Regions from separate parts of the Streptomyces sp. NBC_00344 genome, predicted to be linked through region 1. Evidence: riboswitches for the same ligand, from Rfam matches in the RefSeq annotation. Region 1 holds a riboswitch; each other region holds the start of a gene.

Region 1 (3,202 bases):
GAGATCGTCCTCGCATCCGATGCCGACGGAGCCGACGCCGCCCTCGACCGGCTGGCGAAGCTGGTCGCCGACGGTCTCGACGAACTCCCCGAGACCGTCTGACGCGGCCCGCGCCGCATTCGGCACACCAGAGCCGCAGCCCCGGATCGATCCGGGGCTGCGGCTCTGCTTTTCCCGTCCCCCGGAGCGGGAAGTCACATAAAAGGGCAGCGGCGAATACAAGGGCAGCGGCGAAAAACCCGCGCGAAATACACAACGAATGCGTTTCCTTTGTATACGGCACGCCTGTTAATTCAGCCCGCTCGCAATGTTTACAACGTGTTGCGAAGTCCTCACGGGTGCCTGCTTCCGCAGCCGGTGCGCCGCCGCGGCCCGATCGGCGTGCTGCGCGGTCAGGACGCGGGCACGCTCGGCGTCGCCGCGTGCCACCGCGTCCACGATGGCGCCGTGCTCCGCCCACGACTCGCCGGGGTGCACGGGCTGCTCGACGGTGTACATCCAGGCGATCTTCTGCCGGAGCTGGGTGAGCAGTGTGGTCAGCGCCGCACTTCCGGACGCCTGCACGAGTGTCTCGTGGAACCAGCTGCCGAGTGAGCGCAGATCCTCGCCCTGGCCGCGGCGCACTCGCTCCTGCCCGAGCCTCACCAGGCCCCGCAGCACCTTGAGATGGGCCTCGGTACGCCGCTGGGCCGCCCGGGCGGCCCCCATGGGCTCCAGGAGCATCCGCATCTCCAGCAGGTCGGCGGCCTCCCGCTCGGTCGGCTCCGCGACACAGGCTCCGGCGTGGCGCCGGGTGACGACGAAACCCTCGGACTCCAGGGTCCGCAGCGCCTCGCGCACCGGGACGCGGGAGACTCCGTAGCGACGTGCGAGCGGCTCCTCGGTCAGCCGGCCGCCCCGTTCCAGGACGCCCGCGATAATGTCGTCGCGAATTGCCGTGCACACCGAATGCGCGGGAATACGCATGCCCGAACCTCCGCCTTCATCCCCGCGGAACGCGGTCGACCGACGCCTGTTCGGTGACTCTATGACAGAGCATGTTAATTTCCGACGGCGTCCGGTAAACCATGGATATCTTTTGGCCACCGGACAGCCTGCCGTGACGCCCGTAAGGCCCCGGCGCGGAGCGCCGGGGCCTTACGGGAACGCAGGTGGTGCGGGGACCTCGGTCAGACGTTGACGCCGTGCGAGCGCAGATATGCGACCGGGTCGATGTCGGAGCCGTAGTCGGGGGTCGTCCTGGCCTCGAAGTGGAGGTGCGGACCCGTGGCGTTGCCGGTGGCGCCGGAGAGGCCGATCTGCCCGCCGGATGTGACGGACTGGCCGACCGAGACACCGATGGACGAGAGATGCCCGTACTGCGTGTAGCTGCCGTCGTTCATCTTGATGACGATGTTGTTGCCGTACGCGCCGCCCCAGCCGGCTTCGACCACGGTGCCCGCGCCGACGGCGTGGACCGGGGTGCCGCTCGCCGCGTGGAAGTCGATGCCGGTATGGCTGCCGGAGGACCAGAGGCTTCCGCCGGTCTTGTAGCCGGTCGAGACGTAGGAGTCGGCTACCGGGGCCACAAAGGCGTTCAGCCGTTTGCGGGCCGCGTCGCGGGCCGCACGTCGCTTGGCCTCGCGCTCCTTCTTGGCCTTCGCCTCGGCCTTTTCCCTCGCCTCGGCCTTCGCCCTGGCAGCCGCCTTCGCCTTCGCCTCGGCCTTCGCCCTGGCGGCGGCCGCATCGGCCTCGTGCTGCTGAGCGGTGGCCTGGGCCTCGATCCTGTCGGCGACGGTGTCTCCGACGAGAATGGTCCGGACGAGGCGGCTGTCCTGCGCGGTGGACACCGTGGCCTCGTCGGCCATGGCCGGAGAGGCGAGAGTGCCGATGACGCCCGCCGTGGCGAGGGTCGCCACACCCGCGGCGGTCGCGGTCCTGCTGATCGGACGTTTCGGGGCGCGGTGCTTACCGGTAGGGCGGGTGAACGCCATGAAGGGGCTGATCCTTTCCTTCCCTCTCGCCTACCGGGTTAGCTGACGGGTTCGGAGCAGGAAGGTCTCCTACGGGCCCGCTCCGCACGGAGAGGCCCGATTCACCCCAGGGACTGCATGGGTCCCCGGCTCCCCAGGCTCGCGCCTGACGGGGACTCGGCGATCGCTGTCCGGCGCCGCGGTTGCGGCCTGGGCATGTGACGAACAGCGAAAGCGACCGTAAGCGGTCGGTTCCGGCTGCGCCTAAAAAACCTGCGTCTTTGTCGCACATGCCACAGGACAGACACGGAAGTTCGGCACCAATCGGACACATTGCGGGGCTCCGGTTGCCTGTTGGCCTCCGGAGCCCCGCTCGTCACACCCGTTGCGATCACATCGGTGCGGACGCCGCGTCGCGCTCACGTCCGCCGCCGGCGGATCTCTCAGCCCGCGACGACCTTCACCTCGCCGATCCCGAGCCCCTCGACGGCTTCCCTGATCTGTCCGGCGTCACCGACGAGCACCGTCACCAGACGGTCTGCGGGGAAGGCGTTGACGACCGCCGCGGTCGCCTCGACCGTGCCCGTTTCGGCGAGCCGGGCGTACAGGTGCGCCTGGAAGTCGTCCGGGAGCTGCTGCTCGACCTGGTCGGCAAGGGTGCCGGCGACCGCCGCGGCCGTCTCGTACTTCAGCGGGGCCACACCCACCAGATTCTGTACGGCGACATCGCGCTCGGCGTCGGTCAGCCCCTCCGCGGCCAGCGTTCGCAGCACCTTCCACAGGTCGCCGAGGGCCGGGCCCGTCGACTCTGTGTCCACCGAACCACTGATGGCCAGCATGGCCGCGCCGGTCCCGTCCTGCGCCGAGCGGAGCACCTGCCCGAAGGCGCGCACACCGTACGTGTAGCCCTTCTCCTCCCGCAGCACCCGGTCAAGACGTGATGTGAGGGTGCCGCCCAGGCAGTAGGTGCCAAGCACCTGGGCCGGCCAGACGCGGTCGTGCCGGTCGGCGCCGATCCGGCCGATCAGCAACTGGGTCTGTACCGCGCCGGGCCGGTCCACGATGATCACCCGGCCGGTGTCGTCCGCGACGATCGGCGGTACCGGCCCGGGCGTTGCCTTGCCGCCCTGCCAGTCGCCGATGGTCTCGGCGAGCACGGCGTCCAGGTCGGTTCCCCTGAGGTCGCCGACCACCACGGCCGTTGCCGCCGCGGGGCGGATGTGCGCCTCGTAGAAGGCGCGCACGGCGGC
Region 2 (3,202 bases), 2.2 Mb from region 1:
CGCGCCCGCGGCGCGCACGCTGTCGACATCTGCCCCGGGCCGGTACTTCCCGGTGAGGAAGCCGGAGGCCAGCGCGTAGTACGGCACGGAGGCCAGCCCATGGCGGGCGGCGGTGTCCTGCAGACCGCCCTCGTAGGTGTCCCGGGAAACCAGGTTGTAGTGCGGTTGCAGCGCGACGTAGCGGGCCAGGCCCTCGGCCTCGGAGAAGGCGAGGGAGGCCTCGAGCCGCTCGGGGCTGATGTTGGATGCGGCGATCGCCCGCACCTTGCCGTCCTTCACCAGTTGGTCCAGAGCGGTGATGATCTCTTCGACGGGCACGGACAGGTCGTCGAAGTGCGTGTAGTAGAGGTCGATGTGGTCGGTACGCAGCCTGCGCAGCGACTCCTCCGCGGCGGACTTGATGTTCCCTGCGGAGAGCCCCTTGTACTGGGGGTGGGCGCCGACCTTGGTCGCGACGACCACGTCCGAGCGGTTTCCGCGGGCGGCGAGCCAGTTGCCGATGACCGTCTCGGACTCACCGCCCTCGTTGCCCGCGACCCACGCGGAGTATCCGTCGGCGGTGTCGACGAAGTTGCCGCCGGCCGCGGTGTAGGTGTCGAGCACGTCGAAGGACTGGGCCTCGTCGGCACTCCAGCCGAAGACATTGCCGCCGAGGGCGAGGGGGAAGACCCTGATGTCCGATGAACCGAGATTGCGGAGCGAAGTCATATACCGGACAACCCGCTGACCGGCCCGGACTATTCCGTGCATGGCACATCCGGGCCGGCTGATCCGGGCATGCGGAACCGGCAGCCCTGGCGTCGGGGGGGGTGCCGCCGGGACTGCCGGGGTACGGAAAGCCGTCAGGCGTTGAGTCCCTTGCCCGCGAGCCAGGTCAGCGGGTCGATCGGGTCGCCGCCGCCGGGACGGACCTCGAGATGCAGATGCGGCCCCGTGACATTGCCGGTGGCCCCGACGTTGCCGATGACCTGGCCGGTGGAGACCTTCTGACCGGCGCTGACGGCCAGCGACGACTGGTGGCAGAACCAGAGTTCCGTGCCGTCGTCGAGCTTGATGACCGTGCGGTACCCGTACGCTCCGGACCAGCCGGCCGACTTGACCGTGCCGCTGTGCACGGCCTTGATCGGGGTGCCGGTGGGAGCGGCGAAGTCCAGGCCGGTGTGGTAGCCGGACGACCACATCGAGCCGCCGTCGCCGAAATGCGACGTGAGGGTGTAGGAGGCGACCGGGAGCGAGTAGCCGGCCGCCAGTTTGGCGAGCCGCTCCTTCTCCGCCTTGGCCTTGGCTGCCTCTTCCGCCTTCTTCTTCTCGGCCTTCTCCTTGGCGGCGGCCGCGTCCTGCTTCTTCGAGGCCTCGGCGGCCGCCTTGGCTGCGGCGGCCTTCTCGGCCGCGATCGCGGCCTGGTCGTCCACCGCCCCCTGCTGCTGCTCGGCCTGCTGAAGGATCCGGGTGCGCAGTGCCTCGCCCGCGTCCGAGCTTCCGCTCGATGCGGTGGTGAGGGCAGCGGTCGTGACGCCGGCGCCGGTGTCCCCGGTGGAGGAGGAGTGACCGTCGATGTCGGATATCAGCGACCCCACGCCCGGCAGCGCCTCGGCGTCCGGCAGCTTGTCCTTGACGGACTGCGGAAGGTCGGGGAGGGAGATCGAGACCGGCGGCTTCGCCTGCGCGCTGGCCATGCCGCCCGCGCCGACCGCTGCGATCACACCGACACCGAGAACCGTGGAGCTACGGGCGATACCGCCGCGCTGCTTGGCCACCCGGTGCTTCCCGCGTACGGGACGGAGGGACTCCTCGGTGGGGTTCCACTCGTCGAACGTCCCGCCGTCCTCACCGCCGAAACCGAGAGCCTCGTCGTTCGGGAAGTAAAGCGTTTCGGGGGCAGGGTTGTTGGACGCCACGGAGGCGTGCTCCTTTCCTTCCTTACCGCCTACCGGGTTAGCTGACGGGTTCGGAGCAGGAAGGTCTCCTACAGGCAGCTCCTTGCGGAGAAGCCCGATTCACCCCAATTGGTGGTTCCCCGGTTCCCTTGCGGGATTCGGCGCGTGCGCACGGTGCCGCCTCTTGCGACGACTGGGACGACCGCGCTGCGTTATCGAACGTTAATAGACGGACGCACCGGATTCCAGCTGTTGCAGCTGATCATTAACGCCTGCGGCCGGGACCAACCGGGGCACAGGGGGGCGTAATCGGGCGAGTTGACACTCGTTCAGAAAACATCGAATTTCTGATAGTGCGTCAAATGTTATGCGGAGCGGTGTCCCCCGGTCACGGATTGTGCCGGTCGGCCCGCACGATGCCCACGGTTGTGCGCCGCTCAGGCTGATCCTCCGTCGGGCGGGCCACCGCGAGCAGCGCCATGTCGTCCGTTGAACGTCCGCCGGTGTGCAGCCGCACGTCGTCCGAGAGCGCGGTCAGCAGTTCATCGGGACCGGGGAAGAGCCGCCCGTGCAGCCGCTGCTTCGGGTCGTAGAAGACCCCTGCCGCGTTCCGCGCCTCGGACAGTCCGTCGGTGTACAGAAGCAGGGTGGCCCCGAGCGGGAACGGCGCCTCGTCCGCGTGGTCCGGCCAGCCCGCCAGATCGGACATCCCCAGCGGCAGCGCCGGGTCGGTCGGCGCGAGCGCCTCGAGCCCTCCGTCGGCGTACAGCAGCAGTGGCTCGGGGTGCCCTCTGTTGACCAGCCGGATCCGGTCCTGGCCGCCCCGGGGGATCTCGGCGAGTGCCGCCGTGGTGAATCCCTCGATGGCGTCGAGCCCTTCACGCCGCATGCCCTCCCGGGTCAGCGCCCGTTCCAGCCGCCCGGCGACCGCCTCCAGCGTGCTCTCCTGCTCGGCGGCCTCCCGGAAGGCCCCGATCACCACCGCCACGGCTTCGACCGCCTGGAGCCCCTTGCCCCGGACATCGCCCACGATCAGCCGCACCCCGTACGGCGTGTCCTGCACCGCGAAGAGGTCCCCGCCGATGAAGGTGCCCGCCTGCGCAGCCTCGTACCGCGCGGCGACATGCAGACCGCCGATCCGCTCATTGGGCACCGGGAGCACCGCGCGCTGAGCGGTCTCGGCGACCACCCGGGCCGAAGCAAGCTGCTCACCACTGCGGCGCACCACCCGGTTGACGACCAGGGCGAGCACCGCCACCGTCAGGACGGTCACTGTCTCGGTGATGGCGGTGCCCCGCGCACTGGTGCCGTTGTACGCGTGCAGT
Region 3 (3,202 bases), 2.6 Mb from region 1:
GATCCGGTTCTCGTCGTCCTCGCGGCCGCCGACCGCGACCCCGAGCGCTTCACCGAACCCGACACGCTCGACCTCTCGCGCGCCGACAACCAGCATCTCGGGTACGGACACGGCATTCACTACTGCCTGGGAGCCCCACTCGCCAGGCTCGAGGCGCAGACCGCTCTCGCCACGGTGCTGCGCCGGCTGCCCGAGCTGAGACTTGCGGTGAATCCTGACGATTTGCGCTGGCGCGGAGGGCTCATCATGCGTGGATTGCGCACGCTTCCGGTGGAGTTCACCCGTCATAAAAAGTGACGATCCGTCAGGACTGTGACTTTCACGTGATCTGCGCTGCATCGACTTGTGATCGCCGTTCGACTACGGCTACCTTCACCGTTCGAATCATCCGTCACACGGAAGGCCACCGCATGCGCACCGGGAACGGTCGGCATCGACGACCCCGCCAGGCTCCTGCCCTCGTTGTAGCGGCGGGAGTCACGGGATCCGCCATCGCCATTCCGCTGCTGGGCGCAGCCGGCGCACACGCCGCGGACGCCACCACGTGGGACCGGGTAGCGCTCTGTGAGAGCGGCGGCGTCTGGAGCGCCGATCTGGACAACGGCTACTACGGCGGACTGCAGCTGTCGCAGGACGCCTGGGACCAGTACGGCGGTGGTCAGTACGCATCGCGCCCCGACCTCGCCAGCCGGTCCCAGCAGATAGCCGTGGCCGAGAAGGTGTACGCGGCCGAGGGTGCCAAGCCCTGGCTCAGCTGCGCGACCATCTCCGGGCTGACGAAGGGCGACGCCACCGCGCCGCTGGTGGACCCGGGTGCCCCGGACACCGCGAGCCCCGCCCCCTCGGACTCGTCGTCCGGCTCGACCGGCACTCCGAAGAGCTCGGACCCGGCCACCGGGTCGCACTCGGACTCCGGTTCGGGCACGGCCTCGCCCTCGCCGTCCGATTCCGCCTCCGACTCCGGATCGGACTCGGACGCCACCGATCATCCGTCGGACTCCGCGTCTCCCGAACCCTCGCGGTCCACCGCGTCCGTCGACGCCTCCGACGACTCGTCCGCACCCTCGCAGAGCGAGAAGGCGGGCAAGCACCGCGGCGGCCGGGCCGACGAGCCGCTGAACGGTTCGGCCCGGCCCGAGGACTCGGGCCGGCATGCCTCGCGCTCGGAGAGCCCGGAGCGCGACGACGCCGGTTCGGAGCACAGCTATACCGTCCGCTCGGGTGACAACCTCTGGGCGATCGCCCACGCGCATGATCTGCCCGGCGGGTGGCGCGCGCTCTACGCCGCGAATCACCGGACGGTCGGCAGCGACCCGGATCTCATCATTCCTGGCCAGACCCTTGATCTCGACCAGAATCAGGGCTAGTTGGCCCAACTATGTCCGGATTTGGCATCGGTGAGACATGACTCTCGTCCGACTCGCCGGAGGTTCGGACTGTCCGCTCCGTCCACGCCGTCCCTCACCTGCGTAAATGCGTCCCGATGGGGGCCGAATGGGACAAGATCCCTCCGATGTTCATCTTTGAATATCGGGGGGATCTGTGTTTCGGTCAGAACCGCTCGCACCGCGGGCCCCTTCGACCGCCACGCCGAATCCTGTCATCGGTCGATGGGTTGTATTCGACGCGTAAAAGCGCCGTAGGCAGGAGCGGGGGACCCAGGTAAGTGCCGGGTCCGGCCGTCCCTCCGGAGTCCGCATCGGCGGAATCCGTGAACGGGACGAACGGATACGGCTTGGGGTGAAGTTGTGCGCAGGTGCGCACGGCCGGGCAACTCATTGGCCCGAACCCGACAGCTCACCTCGTAGGCGTCGGTGAGGAGATACTTGATGCTGTTTTCGTCCAGCAAGTCCAAGCACCGTCGCCCGTCCAAGGCCGTCCGTATCGCCACGCTCGCCGGTGTGACCGGTGCGGCAGTCGCCGTGCCGCTGCTCGGTGCGACCTCCGCCTCCGCTGCTTCCGTTTCCACCTGGGACGCGGTCGCGCAGTGCGAGTCCGGCGGCAACTGGTCGATCAACACGGGCAACGGCTACTACGGCGGCCTGCAGTTCTCGAACTCCAGCTGGGCCGCCGCCGGCGGTACGCAGTACGCGTCGCGTGCCGACCTGGCCACCAAGGACCAGCAGATCGCCGTGGCCGAGAAGCTCCTCGAGATGCAGGGTCCGGGTGCCTGGTCCTGCGCCGGTGCCGGCGGTCTGACCAACGACGGTGTGGACCCGGGCGTCAACCCCTCCGGCTCGACCGCCGAGAAGGCCGCGCCGAAGCAGGAGACCCACAGCGACCAGCAGACCGCTTCCCGCGGCGAGGCCCGTAAGGCCGCGCCGAAGCACGCCGCCCCGGAGAAGATCCGCAAGGGCGACGGCGAGTACAAGGTGAAGGCCGGCGACACCCTCTCCACCATCGCCAAGTCGCACCACCTCTCCGGCGGCTGGAAGAAGGTCTACGACCTGAACAAGGACGTCGTGAAGCACGCCGACCTGATCTACCCCGGGCAGCAGCTGCACCTGAGCTGATCCCGGCCCCCGGTCCACCCCGGCCCGGCGCGACTTCCCCCGAACGCGCCGGGCCGGGGTTTTTCTCCGCCAGTCCGGTTACCAGCGAGTAGATTTGCTGATCTTCGGGCGGTAATACGGTCTTTTGTGCCCTTTTTCGTCCCAGGGGCCGGGCGTCCGGCCTGCTGGAGGCCCCGGGCCGGTTAGGCTCATGGCGCAAGGCCACAGAGACCCTGCACCCATAGCGTCACATCCCAGAAGGAGATGCTCGTGCCGTCCATCGACGTCGTCGTAGCCCGGGAAATCCTGGACTCCCGAGGCAACCCCACGGTCGAGGTCGAGGTCGGCCTCGACGACGGCAGCACGGGTCGTGCTGCAGTTCCGTCCGGAGCCTCCACCGGTGCGTTCGAGGCCATCGAGCTTCGCGACGGTGACCCCAACCGCTACCAGGGCAAGGGTGTCGAGAAGGCCGTCCTGGCCGTCATCGAGCAGATCGGTCCGGAGCTCGTCGGCTACGACGCCACCGAGCAGCGGCTGATCGACCAGGCCATGTTCGACCTGGACGCCACCGACAACAAGGGCTCGCTGGGCGCCAACGCCATCCTCGGCGTCTCGCTCGCCGTGGCGCACGCCGCGTCCGAGGCCAGCGACCTGCCTCTCTTCCGCTACCTCGGCGGTCCGAACGCGCACCTGCTGCCCGTTCCGATGAT
Region 4 (3,202 bases), 120 kb from region 1:
ACGATCACCGAGCTGGTGGACGGCCTCGAGCGCGACGGGCTCGTGGAGCGTCGCGACGATCCGAAGGACCGCCGGGCACGGCTGGTGCACATCACTGCGGCGGGCGAGCACACCAACGATGTGGCGATGGCCACCCGCCGAGCCGTGATCACAGAGATCTTCGCGGATCTGTCGGGCGAGCAGTGCGCCACGCTCTCCCGGATGCTCACCGGGCTGAGCGACCGCGTGGGGGCGATGACCGCGGCGCCGGGCCCCGCGCCGGGCGAGCTGGGCGCGGGCATCCCGCTGGACTTCCTCGCGGGCCCCGGCGCATAGCGTCACCGCGTCCGGCACCGATCCCGCACCGGAACCGGTACGCGCCGGCTTCGCACGCGCGCCCGCCCCGGCCACGGCTGGAAGTGCCGCGGCCGGGACGGGCGCCGGGTGGGTGAGGGCCGGTCAGTAGGGGCCGTTCACGTTGTCGATCGAGCCGTACGTCGCGGCGGCGTAGTTGCACGCGGCCGTGATGTTGGCGACGGGGTCGTAGCTGTTCATCGAGGTGCCGGCCACGTGGTAGGCCTGGAATGTCGGGTCGATGACCTGCAGCAGCCCCTTGGACGGTGTTCCAGCCGCGGCGTTGGAGTCCGTGTTGTTGATCGCCATGGGGTTGCCGGACGACTCGCGCATGATGTTCCGGTGGATGCCGTCGTAGCTGCCGGGGATACCGTGCTTGGCCATGACGTCCAGCGACTCCTTGATCCAGCCGTCCAGATCGTTGGAGTACGTCTTCGCGGAGGCCGGGGTGGCGGTCGTGGCGGACTTCGTGGTCTTGGCCGACGTCTGCGAAGCGGTGCCCTTGCCGCCGAGTGTCAGCTTGAGGCCGGGGTGGACCAGCGACGGGTTGTCGCCGATGGCCTGACGGTTGTCGTGGTACAGCTTCTTCCAGCCACCGCTGATGGAGTGCGCCCTCGCGATCTTCGCCAGCGAGTCACCCGCCACAACGGTGTAGGTCGCCGGGCTGTGCTTCGCGGGGGCGGCGGCAGGTGCCGCGCTGGCGGAGGTGGCTGCCACCAGCGGGATGGCCAGTGCGGCACTTCCGGTGCCTACGGCGACGAGACGCCGGGCCATCGAGCTGGTCCTGGGACGACGGTGCTTACCCGTGTTGGGCATGTTGAATTCCTCTCCGGCGCCTGCGAGGTGAGCTGTCGGGTTCGGGCTGGAGATGCCCCGTCGCATGTAATGCGACTTCACCCCGAGCCGGTCCGGTTTTCGGATCGGCGGCTTACCTGGGTCCCCCGCTCCTGCCGCATGTGAGTGGGTTGGGTTTTTCCGGACAGCGGCAGGATTCGGCGGTCCGTCCGGATCGACCTGAAGGTAAACGGGAAGCACGTCGCAAAACAAGGCCAGAATTCACAGCGCAATGCTCATGGCGGCCAGGGCGGCTATCCGGCCGGTTATCGATAGGCCGTCAGAAGGCCTCAACTCGCTCTCCCTGCGAGGGGAATGCGCGAGGGGACGGGACGAGAGAGCCAGCGACCACCGTGACGCACATCACCTGCCCGACACGCAACCATCGACTGCAACGCCGTATATACAACCACAAGTTGGAGCAATACGGCGCATATGGACTTCAGGGAAAACATGCACAAAACGCCCATACGGGAGATACCAATGCTGGGCGATATGGGCGGCTACGCCCCCTCGGTGCATCGGATGTGCGGACCGGCGGCGAGGAGGGCGAAGCGGCCACGACCGTCCCGCACACCCGGGTGACTCCTGCCCTCCGTACCGTTCGAAGCAATTCCGCGCATCGGGGCATTCGCAGGGGATGGACGATCTTGACGCCTTTGAATTGTCCCGGCCGACCGCTCCCGCTTTTGCGTCCCGCCCATGGGTTTCCGTTCACTGCGGGCGAGCCGAATCACCCACCGGCCCCCGATCGCTTTACAAGATCCGCTTTCTTCGTTCGGCGCTGCGAGCCGACGCCCGCCCCCGGCCGCACGGCGGAGCGATTCTGTATGACACGGGATTTCAGGCCTTTCTCTATTCCCTTTGCGCAAAGGCGCGTTGACCGTCCGCCCCGCCGGCCACCAGGCGAACGCGTACCGGCCGGCTGGCCATACCGGCGCCCGCACCGGTGAGGGGGTCCGGCCGGCACACAGAGGCCGGGTGCCGCAACACGCCTCCCGGGCCGATCCGGCCGCCGGCCCGGCCCGGCTTCCCGGCCCTGGAGGACGCGCCGATCCGAACCCGTCACCGGTCCCTCCGGGAGGCGAATGGGCTGTGCGGTACCCCTCGATGACTTTCCATCAGACAAGGCCCGTCATCGGCGGTCGCCGACTCCGGCCATCGCAGGCGCAGTTCACGCCGGAGCCGGACCCTCCGCCGGCACGACGAAGCGCATACGGCTCCCCCGGTTCCCCACCCCGTGGCATCCTGGCCGCCGGCGCGTCGCGCTCTGCCCGACGGCATCGGAGCGCCGACTGTGACCGACAACACACGTCGGTGCAGAAGAATTATCCCGGTTCGATGATCAGAAGTCGTAGTACATCCGTACTCCCGGGCGTCCGTACCGCTGAGGCCAGGAGGAACCGTGCGCATACCCGGGAACATGGCGGGCACCGCCTTGGTGAGCGGTGGCCTGGTATTCACCCTGGCCGCGCTCGCCTATCCCGCCATAGTCGGGGTGCAGAAGACGTCCAGTGCCCCGTCCCGGGTCATCGCCAGCACCCGCTACGGCCCGCTGACCGAAGCCGACCGCGACTTCGTCGTCAAGGTGCGCGCGGCAGGGCTGTGGGAGTTCCCCGCAGGCGAGATGGCCCTGCGCAAGGGCACGACCGCAGCAGCCAGGACCGCGGGCCAGCATCTGGTGGCCGGGCACGCCGGACTCGACGCCACCTGCCGCAAAGTCGCTCCCGCCCTGGGGATCACCCTGCCCAACCAGGCGTCCCCGCAACAGCAGGGGTTCGTGGCGACGCTCTCGTCGGACCAGGGAAAGCAGTTCGACACCGACCTCGCCAACATCCTGCGCACCACGCACGGCCAGATCTTCCCGGCCATCGCCAATATCCGGGCCACCACCAAGAACAGCCTGGTCCGCGCTCTGGCCGACCAGGCCAACGACACCGTCCTCGATCACATCACCGTCCTGGAGAAGACCGGTCTGGTGAACTTCGACTCGGTGCTCTTCCAGGAGACCACCCCGCCGACGCTGCCCCCCAGC

The links. Region 1 has a riboswitch for cyclic di-AMP ahead of OHS16_RS06705 (M23 family metallopeptidase). Riboswitches for the same ligand answer to the same signal wherever they lie in the genome.
Region 2: another riboswitch for cyclic di-AMP. It lies ahead of OHS16_RS16515 (M23 family metallopeptidase); the one in region 1 lies ahead of OHS16_RS06705 (M23 family metallopeptidase).
Region 3: another riboswitch for cyclic di-AMP. It lies ahead of OHS16_RS18665 (transglycosylase family protein); the one in region 1 lies ahead of OHS16_RS06705 (M23 family metallopeptidase).
Region 4: another riboswitch for cyclic di-AMP. It lies ahead of OHS16_RS06295 (transglycosylase SLT domain-containing protein); the one in region 1 lies ahead of OHS16_RS06705 (M23 family metallopeptidase).

What each region holds. Positions count from the first base shown of each region.
Region 1 covers NZ_CP107996.1:1,506,541-1,509,742, forward strand. Annotated here, with positions in the region: gene OHS16_RS06695 (HPr family phosphocarrier protein) at 1-102, shown strand, start outside; gene OHS16_RS06700 (GntR family transcriptional regulator) at 289-966, opposite strand; gene OHS16_RS06705 (M23 family metallopeptidase) at 1,170-1,973, opposite strand; cyclic di-AMP (ydaO/yuaA leader) riboswitch at 1,986-2,145, opposite strand; gene OHS16_RS06710 (M16 family metallopeptidase) at 2,396-3,202, opposite strand, start outside.
Region 2 covers NZ_CP107996.1:3,659,648-3,662,849, reverse strand. Annotated here, with positions in the region: gene OHS16_RS16520 (aldo/keto reductase) at 1-708, opposite strand, end outside; gene OHS16_RS16515 (M23 family metallopeptidase) at 843-1,898, opposite strand; cyclic di-AMP (ydaO/yuaA leader) riboswitch at 1,910-2,051, opposite strand; gene OHS16_RS16510 (PP2C family protein-serine/threonine phosphatase) at 2,266-3,202, opposite strand, start outside.
Region 3 covers NZ_CP107996.1:4,126,910-4,130,111, forward strand. Annotated here, with positions in the region: gene OHS16_RS18655 (cytochrome P450 family protein) at 1-297, shown strand, start outside; gene OHS16_RS18660 (transglycosylase family protein) at 411-1,367, shown strand; cyclic di-AMP (ydaO/yuaA leader) riboswitch at 1,626-1,826, shown strand; gene OHS16_RS18665 (transglycosylase family protein) at 1,830-2,513, shown strand; gene eno (phosphopyruvate hydratase) at 2,757-3,202, shown strand, end outside.
Region 4 covers NZ_CP107996.1:1,390,932-1,394,133, forward strand. Annotated here, with positions in the region: gene OHS16_RS06290 (MarR family winged helix-turn-helix transcriptional regulator) at 1-315, shown strand, start outside; gene OHS16_RS06295 (transglycosylase SLT domain-containing protein) at 439-1,149, opposite strand; cyclic di-AMP (ydaO/yuaA leader) riboswitch at 1,152-1,315, opposite strand; gene OHS16_RS06300 (DUF4142 domain-containing protein) at 2,573-3,202, shown strand, end outside.